Regions from separate parts of the Arthrobacter sp. StoSoilB19 genome, predicted to be linked through region 1. Evidence: riboswitches for the same ligand, from Rfam matches in the RefSeq annotation. Region 1 holds a riboswitch; each other region holds the start of a gene.
What was found. A riboswitch is a leader RNA that binds a small molecule or an ion and turns the genes downstream of it on or off. The one in region 1 is predicted to bind S-adenosylmethionine.

Region 1 (7,012 bases):
CTGGCCGCCGACGCGCGCAGGACCACCACCAAGAAGCTGAACAAGGCGGACAAGGCCGTGCGCCGCGCCGTCGAACACGCTACGGGAGCATAAAAACGAATGACCGCAGCAGTTGCCACCCGGGACGGGTCCGGAACGCCTGTCCAGCACTGGGCCGCACCCTTTGCGTCCCGGCCCGTTAACGCCACAGTGACGGTGCCCGGATCGAAGTCCCTGACCAACAGGTACCTGGTCCTGGCTGCCCTCGCGGACGGCCCGTCCCGGCTGCGGGCCCCCCTGCATTCCAGGGACTCCGCACTCATGGTCGACGCACTGCGGCAGCTCGGTGCCGTCATCACCGAAGTGCCCGGGGACGGTGCCTTTGGGCCCGACCTGGAGGTGGTTCCGCTGCCGGCGGCAGCGGCCGCGTCCCACACCAGGATCGACTGCGGACTTGCCGGCACCGTCATGCGGTTCGTTCCGCCGCTGGCGGCGCTCCGCAACGGAGCCAGCGTGTTCGACGGCGATCCCCACGCCCGCAAGCGCCCCATGGGAACCATCATCGAGGCCCTCAAAGCCCTGGGCGTGGCCGTTTCCGCCGAAGACGGCAGCGCGCCGTCGTCGCTCCCTTTTGTGGTGGAAGGCAACGGCGCAGTCCGCGGCGGCCATCTGGTGATCGATGCCAGCGCCTCCTCGCAGTTCGTCTCCGCCCTCCTCCTGGTGGGCGCAAGGTTCGACGACGGCCTGCACCTGGAACACGTGGGCAAGCCGGTACCCAGCCTGGACCACATCAACATGACAGTGGCCGTCCTGCGCGGTGCCGGCGTTTCAGTGGACGACTCCGTCCCCAACCACTGGGTGGTGGCGCCGGGACCCATCCGCGCCTTCGACCAGCGGATTGAACAGGACCTTTCCAACGCCGGGCCCTTCCTGGCCGCGGCCCTGGCCACGCGGGGCACCGTACGGATTCCCAACTGGCCTGATGAAACGCAGCAGGTGGGAGACCTGTGGCGCGGAATCCTGGCCAGCATGGGCGCCTCGGTCACCCTGGCTGACGGTGTCCTGACCGTCACCGGCGGCCCGGAGATCAAGGGCGGCAACTTCGCGGACACCAGCGAACTGGCTCCCACGGTCGCGGCCCTGTGTGCCCTTGCCACGGGGCCTTCCCGCCTCAGCGGCATCGCCCACCTGAGGGGACACGAGACGGACAGGCTCGCGGCCCTGGTATCGGAGATCAACCGGCTGGGCGGCGACGCCGAGGAAACCAGCGACGGCCTGGTGATCCGGCCCACCCGGCTGCACGCCGGCGTCGTCCACAGCTACGCCGACCACCGCATGGCCACGGCCGGCGCAATCCTGGGACTCGCCGTCGAAGGCGTCCAGGTGGAGGACATCGGCACCACGGCCAAGACCATGCCGGATTTCCCGCAGCTGTGGGCCGGCATGCTGGCCCAGGGAGAAGGGTCCGCCGCCGGACCGGAAGGGCGCGGCAGTGGCGCGGAGCACTGATTCCTGGGACGAATCGGACGTTCGGATCCGTCCCAGCAAGAAGGGCTCCCGGCCGCGCACCAAAGACCGCCCCAGCCACGACGACGCCGTGACCGGACGGATCATCACGGTGGACCGCGGGCGGTACACCGCGGTAGTGGACGAGGACTCGGAGAATGAGCGCGTTGTCATTGCCGCGCGCGCCCGGGAACTTCGGCGCTCGCCCGTTGTGGCAGGCGACTTCGTCTCGCTCGTGGGGGACGTCTCCGGCGCGCCGGACACGCTTGCCCGGCTGGTGAAGATCCAGGACCGCCACACCCTCCTGCGCCGCAGCGCCGACGACACCGACCCCGTTGAGCGCGCGGTGGTGGCCAACGCCGACCAACTGGTGATCGTGGTGGCTGCCGCCAACCCGGAACCCCGCACGGGGTTCATCGACCGCGCGCTCGTGGCCGCATACGACGCCGGAATCGAACCCATCCTGCTGGTCACCAAGGCCGACGTCAAAGACCCCGCGGACCTGCTTTCCAACTACACGCACCTGGACTTCCCGGTGATCATCAGCAAGACGGCGGATGCGCAGGCGTCGGGAATCGATGCCCGGTCCGATGACGGGCTCTCGGCGCGGCTGGACAGCGCCGCAGTGGCGGCGCTGCGGGACCATCTCGATGGCAAGGTCACCGTTATGCTGGGGCACTCCGGCGTCGGCAAGTCCACCATGGTGAACGCCCTGACCGGCGCCGAGCGGGCCACCGGCGGCGTGAATGCCGTGACCGGGCGCGGCCGCCACACGTCGTCGTCGGCCCTTGCCTTGCGGTTGGCGGACGCGCCTCCCGGCAGCTGGATCATCGATACCCCCGGCATCCGTTCCTTTGGCCTGGCCCACGTGGACCCTGACCGCATCCTGCGCTCCTTCCCGGACCTCTCCCCCGGCATCGAGAACTGCGAACGGGGCTGCAAGCACACCGCAACCGCAGTGAACTGCGGCCTCGACGACTGGGTGGCAGGCGGACACGCAGGTCCCACCGGCGCGGCCCGGCTGGCCTCGCTGCGGCGCCTGCTTGGTACGGACCCGAGGATGGAAGCACAGGAAACCAAGGAGCTCGGCAGCGTCAACTGACGCGTTCTCCCGGCAGAACCGTCCACAGACGGTAGTTTGGAACCATGATCCAACCCGCTTCGAGCTACAACGATGACCTGCGCCTGGCCCATGTCCTGGCCGACTCCGTGGATGACCAGACCATGAGCCGCTTCAAGGCCCTGGACCTCCACGTTGAGACCAAGCCGGACCTGACGCCGGTCACCGACGCGGACAAGGCCGCCGAGGAAGCCATCCGGGGCCAGCTCTCCCGTTCACGCCCCCGCGACGCCGTCCTGGGCGAGGAATTCGGCAGCACCGGCCACGGTTCCCGGCGCTGGATCATCGACCCCATTGACGGAACCAAGAACTTTGTCCGCGGCGTTCCCGTATGGGCCACGCTGATCGCCCTCGTGGATGAGGGCGAACCGGTGGTGGGCGTCGTCAGCGCCCCGGCCCTGGGCAAGCGCTGGTGGGCGGCGAAAGGCATGGGCGCGTACATGGGCAGGTCCCTTGCCGCCGCCACCCGCCTCCGCGTGTCCAACGTGTCGAAGCTTTCCGACGCCTCCCTCTCCTACTCCAGCCTGGGCGGGTGGAAGGAACGCGGAAACCTTGACGAGTTCCTCGGCCTTACCGAGGACGTTTGGCGGACCCGGGCCTACGGGGATTTCTGGTCGTATTGCATGGTGGCCGAGGGCTCCGTGGACATCGCCTGCGAACCCGAGCTGAACCTCTATGACATGGCTGCCCTGGTGCCGATCGTGGTGGAGGCCGGCGGCCGGTTCACATCCCTGGAAGGCGAGGACGGCCCGTTCGGCGGGAACGCCCTGGCCACGAACTCAATCCTGCACTCGGAGGTCCTGCACCGATTGAACCCGTACCTGGACGATCTGCTGTAACTCACGCGCTTTCCACGTTTGAACGAATAATGCGACGCCGGACACCTCCCAAGGCAGGTGCCCGGCGTCGTTTATTCGGGGGCGCGTAACAAAGCCCTTAACAATTGCCGCGGCTTCAGTCCTGGCCGCCCCATGTCCTACGCTTTTATGCAGGTCACGAGTGCCAGCGCAAAACCCCGGTTTGCTGGCCGGCAACCCTCCATTCGCGGTGGGGTGCCCCGGGTGACGACCAGGCCGGTCCGGAGCGGATGCGGCAAGCGCGGATTCCACTATGCCGGAGTCCTGTACCAAGTGAGGTCTCTGTGACAACTGCCACCGTCTCCCCCCAGCCCGTCATTGCCGAAGCTGCCGTCCCCCAAGCACGCCACGCCGCAGCCGGCCGGCCGCTCGCTGCCGTCACCGGCGCCGAAATCCAGGCGCCCCTGATTTCAGGCGGCCACGTGCGGTACGCCAACCTCGATTACGGCGCCTCCGCCCCGGCACTGTCCGTAGTATCGGCTTACCTGAATGAGATCCTCCCCTACTACGCCAGCGTCCACCGCGGGGCAGGATACGCATCCCAGATCAGCACCTCCGTGTACGAGAACGCGCGCAGCATCGTCAGGGATTTCGTGGGCGGCCGCCCGGATGATTCGGTCATCTTCACCCGCAACACGACGGATTCGCTGAACCTGCTGGCCGGCTGCCTTCCCGTGACCGATGGCCGCCACGACGGCGAAGTGCTGTACCTGGACATCGAACACCACGCCAATCTCCTGCCGTGGCAGGGCGTCCCGCACCGCAGCATCGTCGCCGCCGACACCATCACCGGCACCCTTGAGGCCGTACGTGCCGAGCTTGGACAGGGCGGTGTCAGCTTGGTCGCGGTCACCGGGGCCTCCAACGTGACCGGCGAAATCCTCCCCATCCGGGCGCTGGCCGCGCTGGCCCACGAACATGGCGCACGGATCGTGGTGGATGCGGCCCAGCTCGCGCCGCACCGCCGCATAGACATCAGCGCGGATGACGTCGACTACCTCGCCTTCTCAGGCCACAAGCTGTACGCGCCCTTCGGCGCCGGCGTCCTGGTGGGGCGCCCGGACTGGCTGGACGCCGGCGTCCCGCACCTCGCCGGCGGCGGCGCCGTCAAGGAAGCCAGGCTCGACGGCGTCAGCTGGGCCACCGGCCCGGCCCGCCATGAGGGGGGCTCGCCGAACGTCCTGGGGGCCGCCACGCTGGCCCGCGCCACCCAGGTCATTGCCGGCCTGGACCAGGAACGCTGGCACGCCCACGAGTCCGCCATCCGCTCCTTCCTGGTGGAGGGACTCCAGCGGATCGACGGCGTCACGGTTCACCAGATCTTCAAGGACACCAACCCCGAAACGGACACCATCGGGGTGGTCAACTTCTCCGTCGAGGGTTACGACGCAGGACTGGTGGCGGCGTACCTTTCGGCAGAGCATGGCGTGGGCCTGCGTGACGGGCGCTTCTGCGCCCATCCCCTGCTGAAGCGCCTGGGCCTGCCGTCCGGTTCCCTCCGCGCCAGCTTCGGCGTCGGTTCGCGCCTGGAAGATGCCGAGCGCCTGCTGGCCGGCATCCAGGCGCTCCGGAGCAACGGGCTGGGCTGGGACTACGTGGTGGACGCAGGCCGCTGGGTCCCTGCCAACGACACCCGCACCTACCCGCACTGGGCGCCCAACACCCCTGGAACAGCCGGCGCAGCGCCCTGCATCGACGACTGACGCCGGAGACCGGCCACTCCTGTTTCAGCCGGCTGACCGTGCGTCAGGGGAATGCGGTAAATTCGAAAGGTACCGCAGGACGTCAGCTGAAGGAGGCCACGCGTGGTTCGGGGTGGCCCCAAGCTTGATCACGGGCGGCGCAGGGAACTGGGCCGGAGCTTCCAGGACGGCGGCAGGCACTACCAGCGCGTCCGGCCCGGCTACCCTGAGGAGTCCGCCCGGTGGCTGGTGCCCGCCGACGCCCATGAAGCCCTCGACGTTGGTGCCGGTACCGGAAAGTTCACCGCGCTGCTGCTGGACATGGGGCTGGACGTCACGGCCGTGGACCCCTCGGCGGACATGCTCGCCCAGCTCACGGAACACTACCCGGCTGCCACGGCGATGCCGGGGACTGCCGAGGCGACAGGCCTGCCCGACGCCAGCTTCGACGTCGTCACCGTAGCCCAGGCGTGGCACTGGTGCGACGCCCTGGCGGCAAGCACCGAACTGGCCCGCGTGCTGCGCCCGCACGGAACCCTCGGCCTGGTGTGGAACCAGCTGGACACCTCAGTGCCCTGGGTGCACCGGCTCTCCCGGATCATGCACGCAGGCGACGTCTACCGGCCGGGGCACAAGCCCGTCATCGGCCCGGAGTTCCAGGGGCTCGAAGGGCATGTCACCCACTGGCAGGACACAGTGGACACCACGGACCTGATGGAACTCACTAAATCCCGCAGCTACTACCTCCGGGCCGGCGAGTCAACGCGGGCCAAGGTCCTGGCCAACCTGGACTGGTACCTGCACGAACACCTTGCCTACACCCCTGACCAGGAAATCGACCTTCCCTACCTCACCCTGGCTTGGCGGGCCGTCAAGGCATGACGGCGCATCCCGTATGGCGCCTGCAGAGCCGGTAGGCTTGGATTCGTGAAGACCAGCGCGCCCTCCTCCTCGATCGAGGATTACGTCAAGGTCATTTATTCCTTTACCGAATGGCAGGACAAGCCCATCACGTCCTCCCAGCTCGCACAGCGGCTGGGGGTGGCAAATTCCTCGGTGTCGGAAATGGTCCGCAAACTCAAGGACCAGGGCCTGGTGGACCACAAGCCCTACAGCGCCGTCACGCTGACCGAGGCCGGCCTGCGGCTGGCGCTGTCCATGGTCCGGCGCCACCGGCTGATCGAGACATACCTTGTCCAGCGGCTCGGATACAGCTGGGACGAAGTCCACGATGAGGCTGAACAACTCGAACACGCCGTGTCGGACACGTTCATCGAACGGGTCGCCGCCAAGCTCGGGGACCCGAAGCGTGACCCGCACGGCGATCCAATCCCCACGGCGGACGGGCAGGTGCTGATGCCGCGCGCGCACCTCCTCGCCGAGCTGGACCAGGGACATACCGGCAGGATCACCCGGATCAGCGACGACAACCCGGAACTGCTGCGCTACCTGGCCGCCCAGGCCATCGACCTTGATGCGGACGTCGAGGTGGTGGGACGGCGGCCTTTCGGCGGAGCCCTGGTGGTGCGGATCGGTGGTCCCGGCGGCGCCCGTGAGTACGATTTCGCTGAGGAAATCGCCTCGGCGCTCTGGGTCTCCAGCGACGCGCCGCATGCCGGCTGCGCCCTGGACGGGCTCTGACGTGGCGCTGCCCACCGCCCGTGCCTGGCTGGCTGTCGCCGCCGGCGGACTGATCGGCAGTGAGCTGCGCTACGGGCTGGGCCTGGCGTTTCCGGACGTGCCCGGTTCGGTCCCGTGGGCCACGCTGGGCATCAACATCAGCGGCAGTTTCGTCCTCGCGGCTTTGACCACCGTCTGGATGGCACGCCCGCACACGGCCTTCTGGCTGCGCGCCGGCATCGGGCCGG
Region 2 (7,012 bases), 2.2 Mb from region 1:
TCGGTGACCAGGCCGGTGCCGGCGCACTCACGCACGGCAGCGATCCCTGCCGCCAGGGCCTGCTTGTCCTGGTACGGCCCGGAGACAGCCACCACTGCGCCATCCGGGGCCAGGAGCCGGAACCGGAACAACGAATCAGCGTCAATGAATGCTTCAAATTTTCCGGCCATGACGATCCTTCCTTGGGCACCAGGGGGTACTACCGAGTCTTGCCGGTACGCGTGCAGCCTCACAAGACCGTGCGCGTTAAGCCTGTGTAAATTGCTTTTCCACCCGGGGCCGAACGTCCCGGGACGCACAAGCGGCAGGCCACCCGCAAAGGTGGCCTGCCGCCGTCGTCATGCTGCCCTGGGGAGTGTCAGTCGTTGATGAGGTCGTTCACCACGATGGTCTGGTCCCGGTCCGGGCCCACGCCGATGGCGGAGAACCGGGTTCCGGAGAGCTTCTCAAGGGCCAGCACGTAATTCCGGGCGTTCTCCGGCAGGTCCGCCAGGGTGCGTGCCCCGGTGATGTCCTCGGTCCAGCCGTCGAAGTACTCGAAGATGGGCTTGGCGTGGTGGAACTCGGTCTGCGTCATGGGCATTTCATCGTGCCGGACGCCGTCCACGTCGTAGGCCACGCACACGGGAATCTGTTCGATGCCGGTGAGCACGTCCAGCTTGGTGACGAAGTAGTCCGTGAAGCCGTTGACGCGGGAGGCATGCCGGGCCAGGACGGCGTCGTACCAGCCGCAGCGGCGCGGGCGTCCAGTGTTGACGCCGAATTCGCCGCCGGTCTTCTGCAGGTACATGCCCATCTCGTCGAAGAGTTCCGTGGGGAACGGGCCGGCGCCAACGCGGGTGGTGTAGGCCTTGATGATGCCGATGGAGCGCGAGATGCGGGTGGGCCCGATGCCGGAGCCAACCGACGCGCCGCCGGCGGTGGGGTTGGAGGAGGTCACGAACGGGTAGGTGCCGTGGTCCACGTCCAGGAACGTAGCCTGGCCGCCTTCCATCAGGACCACCTTGCCCTCGTCCAGCGCGGTGTTCAGGACCAGGGTGCTGTCGATGACCAGCGGACGGAGCCGCTCGGCGAAGGACAGGAAGTAGTCCACGATCTCGTCCACCACAACGCTGCGGCGGTTGTAGACCTTGACCAGGAGTTCGTTCTTCTGGCGCAGCGAGCCTTCCACCTTCTGGCGGAGGATGGATTCGTCAAAGACGTCCTGGACGCGGATGCCCAGCCGGGCCACCTTGTCCATGTAGGCGGGGCCGATGCCGCGGCCGGTGGTGCCGATGGCGCGGCTGCCCAAGAAGCGTTCGGTCACTTTGTCCAGGACCTGGTGGTACGGGGCCACCAGGTGGGCGTTGGCGGAAACCCGCAGCTTCGAAGTGTCCGCACCGCGGGCCTGGAGCCCGTCGATTTCCTGGAAGAGGGCTTCGAGGTTCACCACGCAGCCGTTGCCGATGATGGGAACAGCGTTGGGGCTGAGAATGCCTGCCGGCAGCAGCTTGAGTTCGTACTTTTCACCGCCTACGACGACGGTGTGCCCGGCATTGTTGCCGCCATTGGGCTTGACGACGTAGTCAACACGGCCGCCCAAAAGGTCGGTGGCCTTGCCTTTTCCTTCGTCGCCCCACTGGGCTCCTACGATCACAATTGCTGGCATGGGATCCTCCCCCATTCGTTCGGGCTGCCCGGGTCCAGCCACCTGGTGGCGGGCCCATGCAGCGCCGTTCATGAGAATGCCCCGAACATACCGGCCTTCGCACAGCCGCAGCACGGCACGGCGAAGCAAGAGTTCCGGGGCTCTTACCACCCAAGTTTAGCCGATGGGGCACTTTGTCCACTGTTGTGGCCCGCCGCGGCCCTTTCGCAAATATGGGCCGCGGCGGGCGCCGGGCCTCCTACTCGTCCTCGGCCTCCCCCGCGGGCCGGGACGTCTGCTCGGCGAGCGTGTCCCAGAAGGAGGTGTCGGCGTCGGCAATGGATCCATCCGCGATGGCCGCGGCGGTGGACGCCAGCGTGGTGACCGTCTGCTTGATCAGGTAACCATTGCTCCGCTGCCCCAGCGCGTAACCATCCAGGTAGTGGTCGGACATGCCGCGCATCTCGAAAAGCAGGGTGGCAATGCCGTATTCCACGGAGATGCCGTTGCGGCTGATGGTCTCGGCGCTGCCGCCCTGGTACCTGCCCAGGTGGCCCCAGCCGGTGGAGTCAACGTTGTTGAAGACAACGGCGCCGAGCCGCTTTGATTTCTCGACGACGGCGGGGTCGGCGTTCGGGGTGGTGGGGTACAGGATGGAGCCGGAAACCAGCTTGCCGTCGCGCTCGGCGCGGGTGCCCTGGTGGTGCAGGTCGATCATGTAGTCAATGCGGTACTTGCGCATCACGTTGTTGTGCAGCGCCTGGGTCTCCGGCTGGACCTTGGCCACATGGTCCCGGTTCAGGTCCACGCCTTCCGCGTTGTAGCGGGTGAGGTGGCGGTCCCCTCTGGCAAGGTAGTCGTCCAGGGAGAAGTTGACATCCCCCATGGCACCGTCCCCGTTGAGCATGGGCACGATGAGGATGTTCACGCCGTCCAGGATGCCTGCCGACTTGCCCGTGCCCAGGTGCTTGACGAACTCGAGGGCACCCTCGGTGGTGAGCTGTTCATTGCCGTGCTGCTGGGTCAAATACAGGATGGTGGGCTTGGCCGGGTCCGATATGTACTTGACCAGGTGGATGTCGCGGCCTTTGACGGTCTGGCCGATGACCTCCAGCTCCATGGCGGGCTGGCGCGCATCCTGGTCCTTCAGGAACGAGACCATCTGGTCGTAGGTGGCCAGCTTCGACGTGGTGATCTGGCCGTTGCCGTCGTAGGAAGGCCCTTCGCCTACGGCGCCGGCCAGGGGCGCCGGACCTGCTGCGACGGCGAGCGCGAGGGCTCCGCTAACGGCAAGGGTCCTGAGGGATTTCGTCACAGTTACCTCTTTCGAGTGCTCGGGTGGCATCCGCCGCTCCGTCGCAGCGGAGGCATGTGACATTCACACAACCAAGCTTAACGAAACCTGTCAATATGCTGGACAAACGCTGTAAGTACGTTCCGGTCCTGCCGCCGGCGGCCGGCCGGACATGCCCACGACATAAAGCGGTGCGGATTTGCGCGGCTCCACGCGCGTCGATTTATCTGAGAGTGGACCATCCGGAGCGGCCGAGAGACCTGGCTCAATGACGCCGCAGCAACCACGTCCCGGCAGACTCCTGCCGGCCGAAGGTGCTACTGCCAGGACCGATGGAAAGGAAGATTCCAGCATGTCCCAGAACACCGACCATATCCGCGTGACCCACGCCGGTTCATTGCCCCGCACCCCTGAACTCATTGCGGCCAACGCCGCCAAGGAAGCCGACGGCATCACGCCGGAATTCCTGGAACTCCTCGAAGCCTCCGTAGTGGACGTGGTGCAGCGCCAGAAGGACCTTGGCATCGACATCCCCAACGACGGCGAGTACGGGCACACCATGTCCAGCTCGGTGGATTACGGGGCGTGGTGGAATTACTCCTTCGCCCGGCTCGGGGGCCTTGAGCCAACCACCGTGGACCGCTGGGCCGAGTCCGGCGTCCGCCGCTCGTCCCCCGGCAACGTTGTCCTGACCTCGTTCCCGGACCGGCGCGACCGGCAGGCCTTCAACGAGGCCTACAGCGATCCCGCATCCGGCATCCTCACCCACCGCAAGAGCGTTGCCCAGCCCAAGATCGCCGGACCGCTGACCTACACGGGCCAGGACCTGGTGGCCTCGGACATCCGGAACCTGAAGACCGGGCTCGCCGCCGCAGGCCTCACGGATGGCTTCGTGGCCTCCCTCTCCCCCGGCTCATGCGCGCGGGTAGCCAACGACTACTACAAGAACGACGAGGAACTCGTCTACGCCTGCGCTGATGCCATGCGGGAGGAATACAAGGCCATCATCGAGGCCGGCCTTACGGTGCAGCTCGATGATCCGTCCCTGGCCGAAAGCTGGGACCAGATCAATCCCGAGCCATCCCTGGACGATTACCTGAAGTTCATCCAACTGCGCGTCGAAGCGACCAACTGGGCGCTGCGCGGCCTGCCGCAGGAACAGATCCGGCTGCACGTGTGCTGGGGATCCTGGCACGGCCCACACACCACGGACATCCCGTTCGCCGACATCATCGGCTCTGTGCTTCAGGTCAACGCCGGCGCCTATTCCTTTGAAGCGGCAAACGTCCGCCACGAACACGAATGGCGGGTGTGGGAGGACACAAAGCTCCCCGAGGGCAAGGTGATCATCCCGGGCGTTGTTTCGCATGCCACCAATGTGGTGGAGCACCCGGACCTGGTGGCGGACCGGATCGTCCGCTTTGCGGACCTCGTGGGCCGCGGGAACGTCATTGCCTCCACCGACTGTGGCCTGGGCGGCAGGGTGCACCCGCAGATCGCCTTCGCCAAGCTGGAGGCACTGGGTGAGGGTGCCCGCCGCGCCTCGAAGCGCCTCTTCTAGCCGCTCCCGCACCGACGCGCCGGCTGTGCCTTCCATCACCGGAAGGGGCGGCCGGCGTTTCGCTTGCCTGGGCTTGCTAAACTGGAGTAGGCCGACCAGGAGTTGGTCCACCCCAATCAACCGCCACTGATGTGCCGTGCCGCCGTGCGCCCATGTCCGTGGCGGCAGCAACGCCAATCCCCGCAGGAGATCCAGCACTTCATGACAGCCCTGGCACCCGAAACATTCCACGAACAGCTCATGAGCCGCCGCTACGAACCCAGCGTTGCCGCCGTCAACGAACTGTGTGATTCCCTGCAGGAGGCCAAGCCCGGAACCGTGGTGCCCTACGTGGACCCCATGCACGACGTGGAGGAATGCCGCATCATCAGCCTGTTCTCCAACATCGGCGAGGTGGATCCGTCCGGGTTCATCACCCCCGGCGACCAGGACGCTGTTACCCGCATGCTGGGGATCCAGTGGAAGCTTGGCCTGCGCCCGGAGTTCGTCATGCCGTGGAACGTCCACCCTTGGCACGTCCCGGGCGAAGCCAACGGCAAGTTCACTCCGGACCAGATCCAGTCAGGCCTGAAGCCCCTGCTGAAGTTCCTGGCCCTGGTCCCCCGCGCCTCGGTGATCGTGGCGCATGGCACCGAAGCCAACCGCCTGGCCAACCTGCTGTTGAAGACCGAGGTGCCCCTCCTCTGGCGCCGCGGCCTGAAGACCTACAAGGTCCGCTCGCTGAGCGGCCGCGCCTTCGCCGGTTCCCCGGCCCGCCAGGAGGAGTACCTGGAGGACATGCGCACTGCCTATGCAGACGCCATGGCCCGCACGGGTATTGCCAAACCTTAAGACCTGCGCCGCTCAGCCTGTGGCATCGGACTCGGTAAACGAAATTCCCGGTGCCGATTCGTCTTCGGCTTCAACCCAGGTGGTGAAGTCGGCGTACGACATCCACGAGTAGTAGTCACAGAACCTGAGACGCGATTTCTCCTGCTTTCCCACGCTTCGCGCAGCTCCTCCTTTCCTCCCCTGGCCCTTCGATTCTTTTAACCGAAATGAGGGACGGCGCATTCCAGGCCGGATACGACGGCGGGCGGTCACCTTCTCATTGAAAGGTGACCGCCCGCCGTCGTTCCCAGCCCGAACCCCTCCCTGGCAATCTGCACCAGGAAAAAGTGCGGGCGTGGGCCCAGGGAGTTATTCGCCCTCGATGGCTGCCTTTGCCGTGGGATCGGAATCGTTCAGGAACTTCTCGATCCGCTCCGGCTCTTCAGCCTCGCCGATGGCCGACGAGGCCCGGCCCAGGGAGTAGAGGGCCCGCAGGAACCCGCGGTTTGGCTCATGCTCCCAGGGGATGGGCCCCACGCCGCGCCAGCCGTTGCGGCGCAGCGCATCCAGTCCGCGGTGGTAACCCACCCGGGCATAGGCGTAGGAGTCGATGGTGCGGCCTTCCGTCCACGCCTCCTCAGCCAGGACGGCCCACAGGAGCGAGGACGTTGGGTGCTTCGCCACCAGGTCCAGGGCCTCCTGGCCGGCCTCAAGCTGCGCGTTCACCTCGGTTTCGGCAGGCAGGAGAGTGGGCTCCGGCCCCATCAGGTTCCGGCGGAACTCGTCCGACATCTAGAAGGTCTTTCCGGCCGAACCGAGCTGCTTGGTGGCTTCCACCACGCGGGCCGCCAGGCCGGCTTCGGCGGAGGCGCCCCAGACGCGGGGGTCGTAGGTCTTCTTGTTGCCCACTTCGCCGTCCACCTTCAGGACGCCGTCGTAGTTCTTGAACATGTGGTCAGCAACCGGACGCGTGTAGGCGTACTGGGTGTCGGTGTCGATGTTCATCTTGATCACGCCGTAGGAGACGGCGTCGGCGATTTCCTGGTCGGAGGAGCCGGAGCCGCCGTGGAACACGAGGTCGAACGGGTTGTCCTTGCCGATCTTCGCGCCCACCTGGGCCTGGATGTCCTTGAGGATCTCCGGGCGGAGCTTGACGCCGCCGGGCTTGTAGACGCCGTGGACGTTGCCGAAGGTCAGGGCCGTGATGTAGCGGCCGTTTTCACCGGAGCCCAGGGCATCGATGGTGGCCAGGGCGTCCTCAACGGTGGTGTACAGCTTGTCGTTGATGGCGTTTTCCACGCCGTCCTCCTCGCCGCCAACGGTGCCGATCTCCACTTCGAGGATCATCTTGGCGGCAGCAGTGCGGCCGAGCAGTTCGCGGGCGATGCGCAGGTTTTCCTGGAGGGTCTCGGCGGAGCCGTCCCACATGTGGGAGTTGAACAGCGGGTTCCGGCCGGCCTTGACCTCAGCCTCGGAAGCAGCCAGCAGGGGCAGGACGAAACCGTCCAGCTTGTCCTTGGGGCAGTGGTCCGTGTGCAGGGCGACGTTGACGCCGTAGTTCTTGGCTACTTCGCGGGCGAAGGCTGCGAAGCCCAGGGAACCGGCAACCATGTCCTTGGTGGATGCGCCGGACCAGTAGGCCGCACCGCCGGTGGAAACCTGGACGATGCCGTCGGACTCCGCCTCGGCGAAGCCGCGGAGCGCTGCGTTGAGCGTCTGC
Region 3 (7,012 bases), 1.3 Mb from region 1:
GGTTTCGGGGAGCCGGTAGCGGGTGCGTCCGATCTCCAGTGGTGCCCCGTCGCGGGGGTCGACCAGGACGCGGTAGAACGACTCCGCCCCGTCCGCGACAAGCCTCCGTGCCATTGAGGCAGGGATGGGGCCCATGCCGTTCAGCACGGCCGGCTCATCGGTGAGTCCGAGCAGGGCGAAGACCGGGACGGTGACCAGGACATCGGCCCGAGGGGTGGGGACCTTGCCAACATCACCAGTGCTCCCTGTGCCGGAAACGCTGCCTGCGGCCGCCGTATCACCTGTAGCCCGTGCAGCCCCACCCGGAGCAGCCTCACCGGTGGCCGTGGTGGTTCCGGCGCCGAGGAGGAGTGATGCTGCGATGTCGGGGCGGAGTTGGGTGAGGGTGCGGGGCTCGTCAGGGCCCTGCAGGCCGCGGGCGGTGGCGGTGGTGCGGTTCCAGATGGCGCAGGCGGTGTCGCCGGGGAGGTAGAGCGAGAGCCAGGCCATGCCGTCGCGGTCGGGGGTGTATTCCATCCGCCGGTCCGCGACGCCTTTGGCGTGGCGTTTTTCGAGGGTTTCGGGGTGGTGGCGTTCCCGCCAGGCGCGGATCTTGGCGCGGAACCGGGCGGGGACGAGTTCGCCGGGGGCGGCGCCGCGGGCGGGGTTGGGGGCGTCGGGGTCGAAGAAGTGCGCCACCAAGGCAGCAGCCCCGTCAGGGGTGAGCCCCTCGGTTTCGTCGGCGACAATCCTGGCATGCTGCCACGACAGGTCACCGGCTGACAGGGCGCCCAGGAGCGGCGGCAGGGAACACACCCGGCGGGACTGTTCCACCAACCCGCCTGCGGCCGCGGAACTGACGGTCAGGACTCCGGCGATCTCCTCCACCGTTGACATCTCCGAAAACATGCGCTCATCCACGGGGGCGTCGGGGGCAAGCAGTGCCTGCTGGATTTCGACCGCTTCTGCCGCGTCCAGGGCTTTCACCGCGGCGAGCTGAGCCTCGACCCGGGAGACTGCCTCCAGCCGTTCCAGCCGGAGCTCGTACCGCCGCTGCAGCACATCCACGTCAGCGCCAACACCGGTCCCGGCGGCAAGGAAATGATCCTCACGGGTAAGAGCATCGAGGGCAGCAACAGAGGCAGAAACACCCTCCAACACCACCCCAACACCCGTGCCGATTCCCATACCCACATCATCCAGCGAGGCACCGACATTCAGACCTGGATCGCAGCGATGTAGGAAGCAGCCACTTAAATGAATTCGGCCGCCATCGGGTAGTGACGCCGTTGTCACCACCTGATGGCGGCCGAAGCTGATCCGGGTACTGGCCCGGTGAACCCCCTCCCGGACATTCCGGGAGGCTGGGGTGGAGCGTCAGATGGTGACGGCTCCGTTGGCGGTTTCAAACGTGACCGACAGGATGCCCGGAGTTCCATGCGGGGCGACCCACTCCACCGCCACGTCCTCAAGCGGCTTCTCCACCGGTTCACCCAGCCACTCGGTCACGCGGGACGCGGAGCCGGCGATGGTCAGGCAGCTCATCTTAAGGTTGCTGGGGTAGGCGTTGGACGGGTGCAGTGCCGGGTCGCCTTCCCACTTGAGCATGTACGGCACCTGGGGATCGGCGATAAGGCCAAGGATGCCAATCTGTTTCCAGACCAGCTCCCGGCCGTCCGGGAACTTGCGGTTGCCGTTCACCGCGGCGCGGCCAAGGCGTGCCTCGAACGGGGCGAGGTCGTCCACTTCGACGCACCAGCCCATCCAGCCGCCACCGGCCGCGGAACGGGCACGCACGGCCTGTCCGAACGGTGCCTTGTCCGAAGCCGGGTGGTCCAGGACCTCTACGACTTCCAGGTACTTGTGCCCGGCGAGCGGGATGATCATATTCCGGGTTCCGAACCGGGGGTGCACCCCGCCCTTCACTGCCTCAACGCCGAGGGCAGATGAAATACGTTCGGTAGTGGCCGCGAGGCCATCTTGTTCACAGGCGTAAGAGACGTGATCCATGCGCATGGCAACATCTTGGCACTTTGTGATCCGGCTCTCAGCTAAGGGTACCCTTACTGGAAAAGGGCCGGGAAAAGGGCCGGGAACATGGGCAAGAAGGACGACGGCGGCGTCCCCGGCCGGGTGCGGGGCGGCCCACCTGTGGCGGCTCGAAAGCCATGCAGGGCGACCTTGTTCGTCACAATGCTGTCCACGGCGACTACCCCGTTCCTAGACTGGGCGCAGGTCATGAGCGCCAGCGCCAAGCCCCGGCTCGCTGGCCGGCAACCCTCCACCCGCGGTGGGGTGCCCCGGGTGAGGACCTGGCTGTCCGGCAAGAGCCGGAAGCAAGCGCGGCCCGTACTGCCCCACGCATTCCGGGCCCATGTCATAGGAGACTGAGATGTCCAACGGATGGTCTTTCGAAACCCGCCAGATCCATGCCGGCCAGGAGCCCGACAGTGCCACAGGAGCCCGCGCGCTCCCCATTTACCAGACCACGTCCTTCGTGTTCCCCAGCGCCGAAAGCGCAGCCAACCGCTTTGCCCTCGCCGAACTTGCACCCATCTACACCCGGATCGGCAACCCCACCCAGGATGCCGTCGAACAGCGGATCGCCAGCCTTGAGGGAGGCCTGGCCGCATTGCTGCTGAGCTCTGGCCAGGCCGCCGAGACGTTCGCGGTGCTGAACATTGCGGAGGCGGGGGACCATATTGTGGCGAGCCCCAGCCTTTATGGCGGAACGTACAACCTGTTCGCCCACACCCTGAAGAAGTTCGGCATCTCGGTCACCTTCGTCCAGGATCCCGACAACCTGGACCAGTGGCGCGACGCCGTCCAGCCGAACACCAAGCTCTTTTTCGGTGAAGTGGTGTCCAATCCCCGCCAGGACGTCCTGGACATCGAAGGCATCTCCGAGGTGGCCCACCAGGCAGGCGTGCCACTGATCGTGGACAACACCCTGTCCACGCCCTACCTGATCCGCCCACTGGAGTGGGGTGCGGACATCGTGATCCACTCCGCCACCAAATACCTGGGCGGCCACGGCTCCGCAATTGCCGGCGTGATCGTGGACTCCGGCAAATTCGACTTCGGCAAGGACCCTGAACGGTTCCCCGGCTTCAACACCCCGGACCCCACCTACAACGGCCTGGTCTACGCCCGCGACCTAGGCGCCGACGGTGCGCTGGGTGCCAACCTCTCCTACATCCTCAAGGCCCGCGTCCAGCTGCTGCGCGACCTTGGCTCGGCGGTTTCCCCCTTCAACGCCTTCCTGATCTCCCAGGGCCTGGAGACGCTGAGCCTGCGGGTGGAACGCCACGTTGCCAACGCCACTGAAGTGGCGCGCTGGCTGGAAGGACGGGACGACGTCGAATCCGTCGCCTACGCCGGGTTGCCCTCCAGCCCCTGGTACGAGCGTGGCCGCAAGTACGGGCCCAAGGGAACGGGCGCCGTCGTGGCCTTCAACCTTGCCGGCGGAGCGGAGGCGGGCAAGCGCTTCGTCGACGCCCTGGAGCTGCACTCCCACGTGGCCAACATCGGCGACGTCCGCTCCCTGGTCATCCACCCGGCGTCGACCACCCACAGCCAGCTCTCGCCGGAGCAGCAAGCGGTGGCCGGGGTGAATCCGGGACTGGTCCGGCTCTCTGTTGGCCTGGAGCACATCGACGACATCCTGGCCGACCTGGAAGCGGGTTTCCGCGCTGCCAAAGACGCCCAGAGCTAAAAGCGCGCCAGGGCTGACGCCGGAAGGGCCGGCAAGCGGGGAAGTCACAACCAGTCACACTCTTGGCCTGGAGCGGGGGGTGTTTCGTACACTCGAACCAGGTCATGAGTGCCAGTGACAGCCCCGGCTTGCTGGCCGGCAACCCTCCATCCGCGGTGGGGTGCCCCGGGTGAGGACCTGGCCTGCCGGTCAGACGACGGCAGGCAAGCGCGTAGAAGAGGTCTTGCCATGACGGTTACCGTCGCCCGAACCACCATCCCCGAACACGGAATTGTCCGCTACGCCTCCATCGGAGGGCTGGAACTCGAAGCCGGGGGGCACCTCCCGGACGTCACGCTGGCCTACGAAACCTGGGGCACGCTCAACGCCGACGCCAGCAACGCCATCCTGATCGAGCACGCCCTGACCGGCAGCACCCACGTGACCCGCGGCGACACGGACGAAGAAGGCTGGTGGGAACAATTGGCCGGTCCCGGCGCTCCCGTGGACACGGACAAGTTCTTCGTGGTGTCCGTCAACATCGTGGGCGGCTGCTACGGGTCCACGGGCCCGTCGTCGGCCGCCCCGGACGGAGCCCCCTGGGGCTCCCGCTTCCCCCTGGTCACCCTGCGGGACAGCACGGTGGCAGAGGCCCGGCTGGCTGACCAGCTGGGCATCAGCAGCTGGTTCGCTGTCCTGGGCGGATCCATGGGCGGCGCCCGCGCCCTTGAATGGGCAGTGACCTACCCGGAGAGGGTGCAGCGCTGCGCCGTCATCTCCGTGGGTGCCGCGAGCACGGCGGAACAGATCGCCTTCGCGCAGGCCCAGACCCTGGCCATCCGGCAGGACCCACACTTCAACGGCGGCGACTACTACGGCGGCCCCTGCCCGGAAGCCGGGCTGGCACTTGCCCGGCGCATTGCCCACATCACCTACCGGTCCGCGGCTGAACTGGAAGGCCGCTTCGGCCGGGAACCCCAGGCGCCGGAGTCGCCCCTGAAGGGTGAGGCTCTGGCCGCCCGCGGCCGCTACCAGGTGGAAAGCTACCTGGACCACCAGGGCAGCAAGCTCGTGAAGCGCTTCGACGCCAACAGCTATATCGCCCTCACCGAGGCGCTGATGAGCCATGACATCTGCCGGGGCCGCGGAACCCTGGCCGAAACCCTGGCCAGGTCCACCGCCAGGTTCTTCGTGGCCGCCGTGGATTCGGACCGGCTGTATTTCCCGTCGCAGTCCCGTGAGCTGGCCCAGGCCCTGCCGGGGGACGTGGACGTGCACGTCATCCAGGCGCCGATCGGGCACGACGGGTTCCTGACAGAGATCGGGCAGCTGGGCAGCCAGCTCCGGAGCAGCTTCCTGGCCTAGCGCCCCGCATGTGCATTCCTGCAGATGCCTTCTGCACTAATCGGCGTTGAGGTTGCACCGCAGGCAGACCATACTCAATCGAATCCGGTGCGTTCGTGGTGTGCATCACACCCGGCCGCCATTGATTGGTCCCCGTGGTGTCGACGACGACGCCGAAGGAGTTCGCATGAGTACGGAAAGCTCCGCCGCAAGGCGCACAGAGGAAACCGACGTCAAGGCTTCAGGCCTTAAGAAAGTGGTTACGGCCTCCATGGCCGGAACCGTTGTTGAGTGGTACGAGTTCTTCCTCTACGCCTCGGCTGCCACCCTGGTGTTCGGAAAGGCCTTCTTCCCCAACGCCGGCACAGAACTGGATGGCATCATCGCCGCCTTCCTCACTTATGCCGTCGGTTTCGTGGCGCGCCCCATCGGCGGCATCGTCTTTGGCCACTTCGGCGACAAGTTCGGACGCAAGAAGCTGCTGCAGCTGAGCATCATCCTGGTAGGCGTCTCCACCTTCCTCATGGGCTGCCTGCCCACGTTCCAGCAGATCGGCTACTGGGCTCCCGCACTGCTGGTGGTCCTCCGGTTCGCCCAGGGCTTTGCCGTTGGCGGCGAGTGGGGCGGCGCCGTCCTCCTCGTGGCCGAACACAGCCCCAGCAAATCCCGCGGTTTCTGGGCCAGCTGGCCACAGTCGGCAGTGCCGCTGGGAAACCTGCTTGCCACCGCCGTCTTGTTCACCCTGTCCTCCACGTTGACCCAGGACGCCTTCCTGGGGTGGGGCTGGCGCGTAGCGTTCTGGCTGTCCGCGGTGATCGTCCTGATCGGTTACTACATCCGCACCAAGGTCAATGACGCACCGATCTTCCTCGAAGCCCGCAAAGAGGTCGAAGCCGGCCACAAGGGCTACGGCGTCGCTGAGGTATTCCGGCGCTACCCCCGCGGCGTCTTCACCGCCATGGGCCTGCGCCTGGCGGAAAACATCCTGTACTACCTCGTGGTCACGTTCTCCATCACCTACCTGAAAACCGTGGTCCAGGCCGACACCACCCGCATCCTCCTCCTGCTGCTCCTTGCCCACGCCCTGCACTTCGCCGTCGTGCCCATGGTCGGCAAGCTGTCGGACCGGTTTGGCCGCAGGCCCGTCTACATGGCCGGCGCCATCATGGGGGCCACCTGGGGCTTCTTCGCCTTCCCCATGATGGACACCAAGAACGATGCCATCATCCTGGCCGCCATCATGATCGGCCTGGTGTTCCACGCCTTCATGTACGCCGGGCAGCCTGCCATCATGGCGGAAATGTTCCCCACCCGGATGCGCTACTCCGGGGTGTCCCTGGGCTACCAGGTGACGTCGATCGTGGCAGGATCCCTGGCCCCGATCATCGCCGCCTCGCTCCTGGGCGCCTACAAGTCCTCCGTCCCCGTGGCGGTCTACCTGCTGATCGCCTGCGCCATTACCGCCGTCGCGGTCTACTTCCTGAAGGAAACCCGCGGCATCTCGCTGCACGACGTGGACGCCGCCGACGCCCAGGGCACCGCCGACCTCCTTGCCGCCCGCAAGAAGTAGCAGGATCCGTGAAAGCCGCCGTCCTGTACTCCACCGTTCCCGCCGCCCCCACCACGGGGGCCGGCAACGGGAAGCAGACCTACTCCGAGGCCGCTCCGCTGCTGGTGCAGGAACTGGCGCAGCCGGAGCCCCGCGCCGGTGAGCTTGGTGTTGCCATCACCTACTCCAGCCTCTGCCACTCGGACCTCTCGGTGGTGGACGGTTCCCGCGTCCGGCCGCTGCCCATGGCCTTGGGCCACGAGGCGGTGGGTCGGGTGGTGTCCGTGGGGGCCGGCGTGTCCGACGTGTCCGTGGGCGACCATGTGGTGCTGGTCTTCGTGCCGAGCTGTGGCGGGTGCCGTGCATGCCTGGCCGGCCGGCCGGCCCTCTGCCACCGTGCAGCAGAGGTCAATGGCTCCGGCGACCTGCTGCACGGGCCGGCACTG

Region 2: another riboswitch for S-adenosylmethionine. It lies ahead of LDO86_RS02730 (cobalamin-independent methionine synthase II family protein); the one in region 1 lies ahead of LDO86_RS12660 (aminotransferase class V-fold PLP-dependent enzyme).
Region 3: another riboswitch for S-adenosylmethionine. It lies ahead of LDO86_RS06750 (bifunctional o-acetylhomoserine/o-acetylserine sulfhydrylase); the one in region 1 lies ahead of LDO86_RS12660 (aminotransferase class V-fold PLP-dependent enzyme).

What each region holds. Positions count from the first base shown of each region.
Region 1 covers NZ_AP024650.1:2,752,231-2,759,242, forward strand. The annotation lists gene LDO86_RS12640 (DoxX family protein) at 1-93, shown strand, start outside; gene aroA (3-phosphoshikimate 1-carboxyvinyltransferase) at 100-1,488, shown strand; gene rsgA (ribosome small subunit-dependent GTPase A) at 1,472-2,587, shown strand; gene hisN (histidinol-phosphatase) at 2,632-3,444, shown strand; SAM riboswitch class IV at 3,597-3,710, shown strand; gene LDO86_RS12660 (aminotransferase class V-fold PLP-dependent enzyme) at 3,747-5,165, shown strand; gene LDO86_RS12665 (class I SAM-dependent methyltransferase) at 5,268-6,026, shown strand; gene LDO86_RS12670 (metal-dependent transcriptional regulator) at 6,072-6,785, shown strand; gene LDO86_RS12675 (CrcB family protein) at 6,787-7,012, shown strand, end outside.
Region 2 covers NZ_AP024650.1:559,389-566,400, reverse strand. The annotation lists gene LDO86_RS02745 (YegP family protein) at 1-170, opposite strand, end outside; gene LDO86_RS02740 (adenylosuccinate synthase) at 359-1,648, opposite strand; gene LDO86_RS02735 (M14 family zinc carboxypeptidase) at 1,887-2,972, opposite strand; SAM riboswitch class I at 3,157-3,260, shown strand; gene LDO86_RS02730 (cobalamin-independent methionine synthase II family protein) at 3,274-4,482, shown strand; gene LDO86_RS02725 (uracil-DNA glycosylase) at 4,684-5,313, shown strand; gene LDO86_RS02720 (hypothetical protein) at 5,326-5,466, opposite strand; gene LDO86_RS02715 (DUF3151 domain-containing protein) at 5,662-6,084, opposite strand; gene fbaA (class II fructose-bisphosphate aldolase) at 6,085-7,012, opposite strand, start outside.
Region 3 covers NZ_AP024650.1:1,471,959-1,478,970, forward strand. The annotation lists gene LDO86_RS06740 (HNH endonuclease signature motif containing protein) at 1-1,167, opposite strand, end outside; gene LDO86_RS06745 (VOC family protein) at 1,357-1,995, opposite strand; SAM riboswitch class IV at 2,214-2,328, shown strand; gene LDO86_RS06750 (bifunctional o-acetylhomoserine/o-acetylserine sulfhydrylase) at 2,372-3,694, shown strand; SAM riboswitch class IV at 3,795-3,910, shown strand; gene LDO86_RS06755 (homoserine O-acetyltransferase) at 3,923-5,038, shown strand; gene LDO86_RS06760 (MFS transporter) at 5,205-6,587, shown strand; gene LDO86_RS06765 (zinc-binding dehydrogenase) at 6,596-7,012, shown strand, end outside.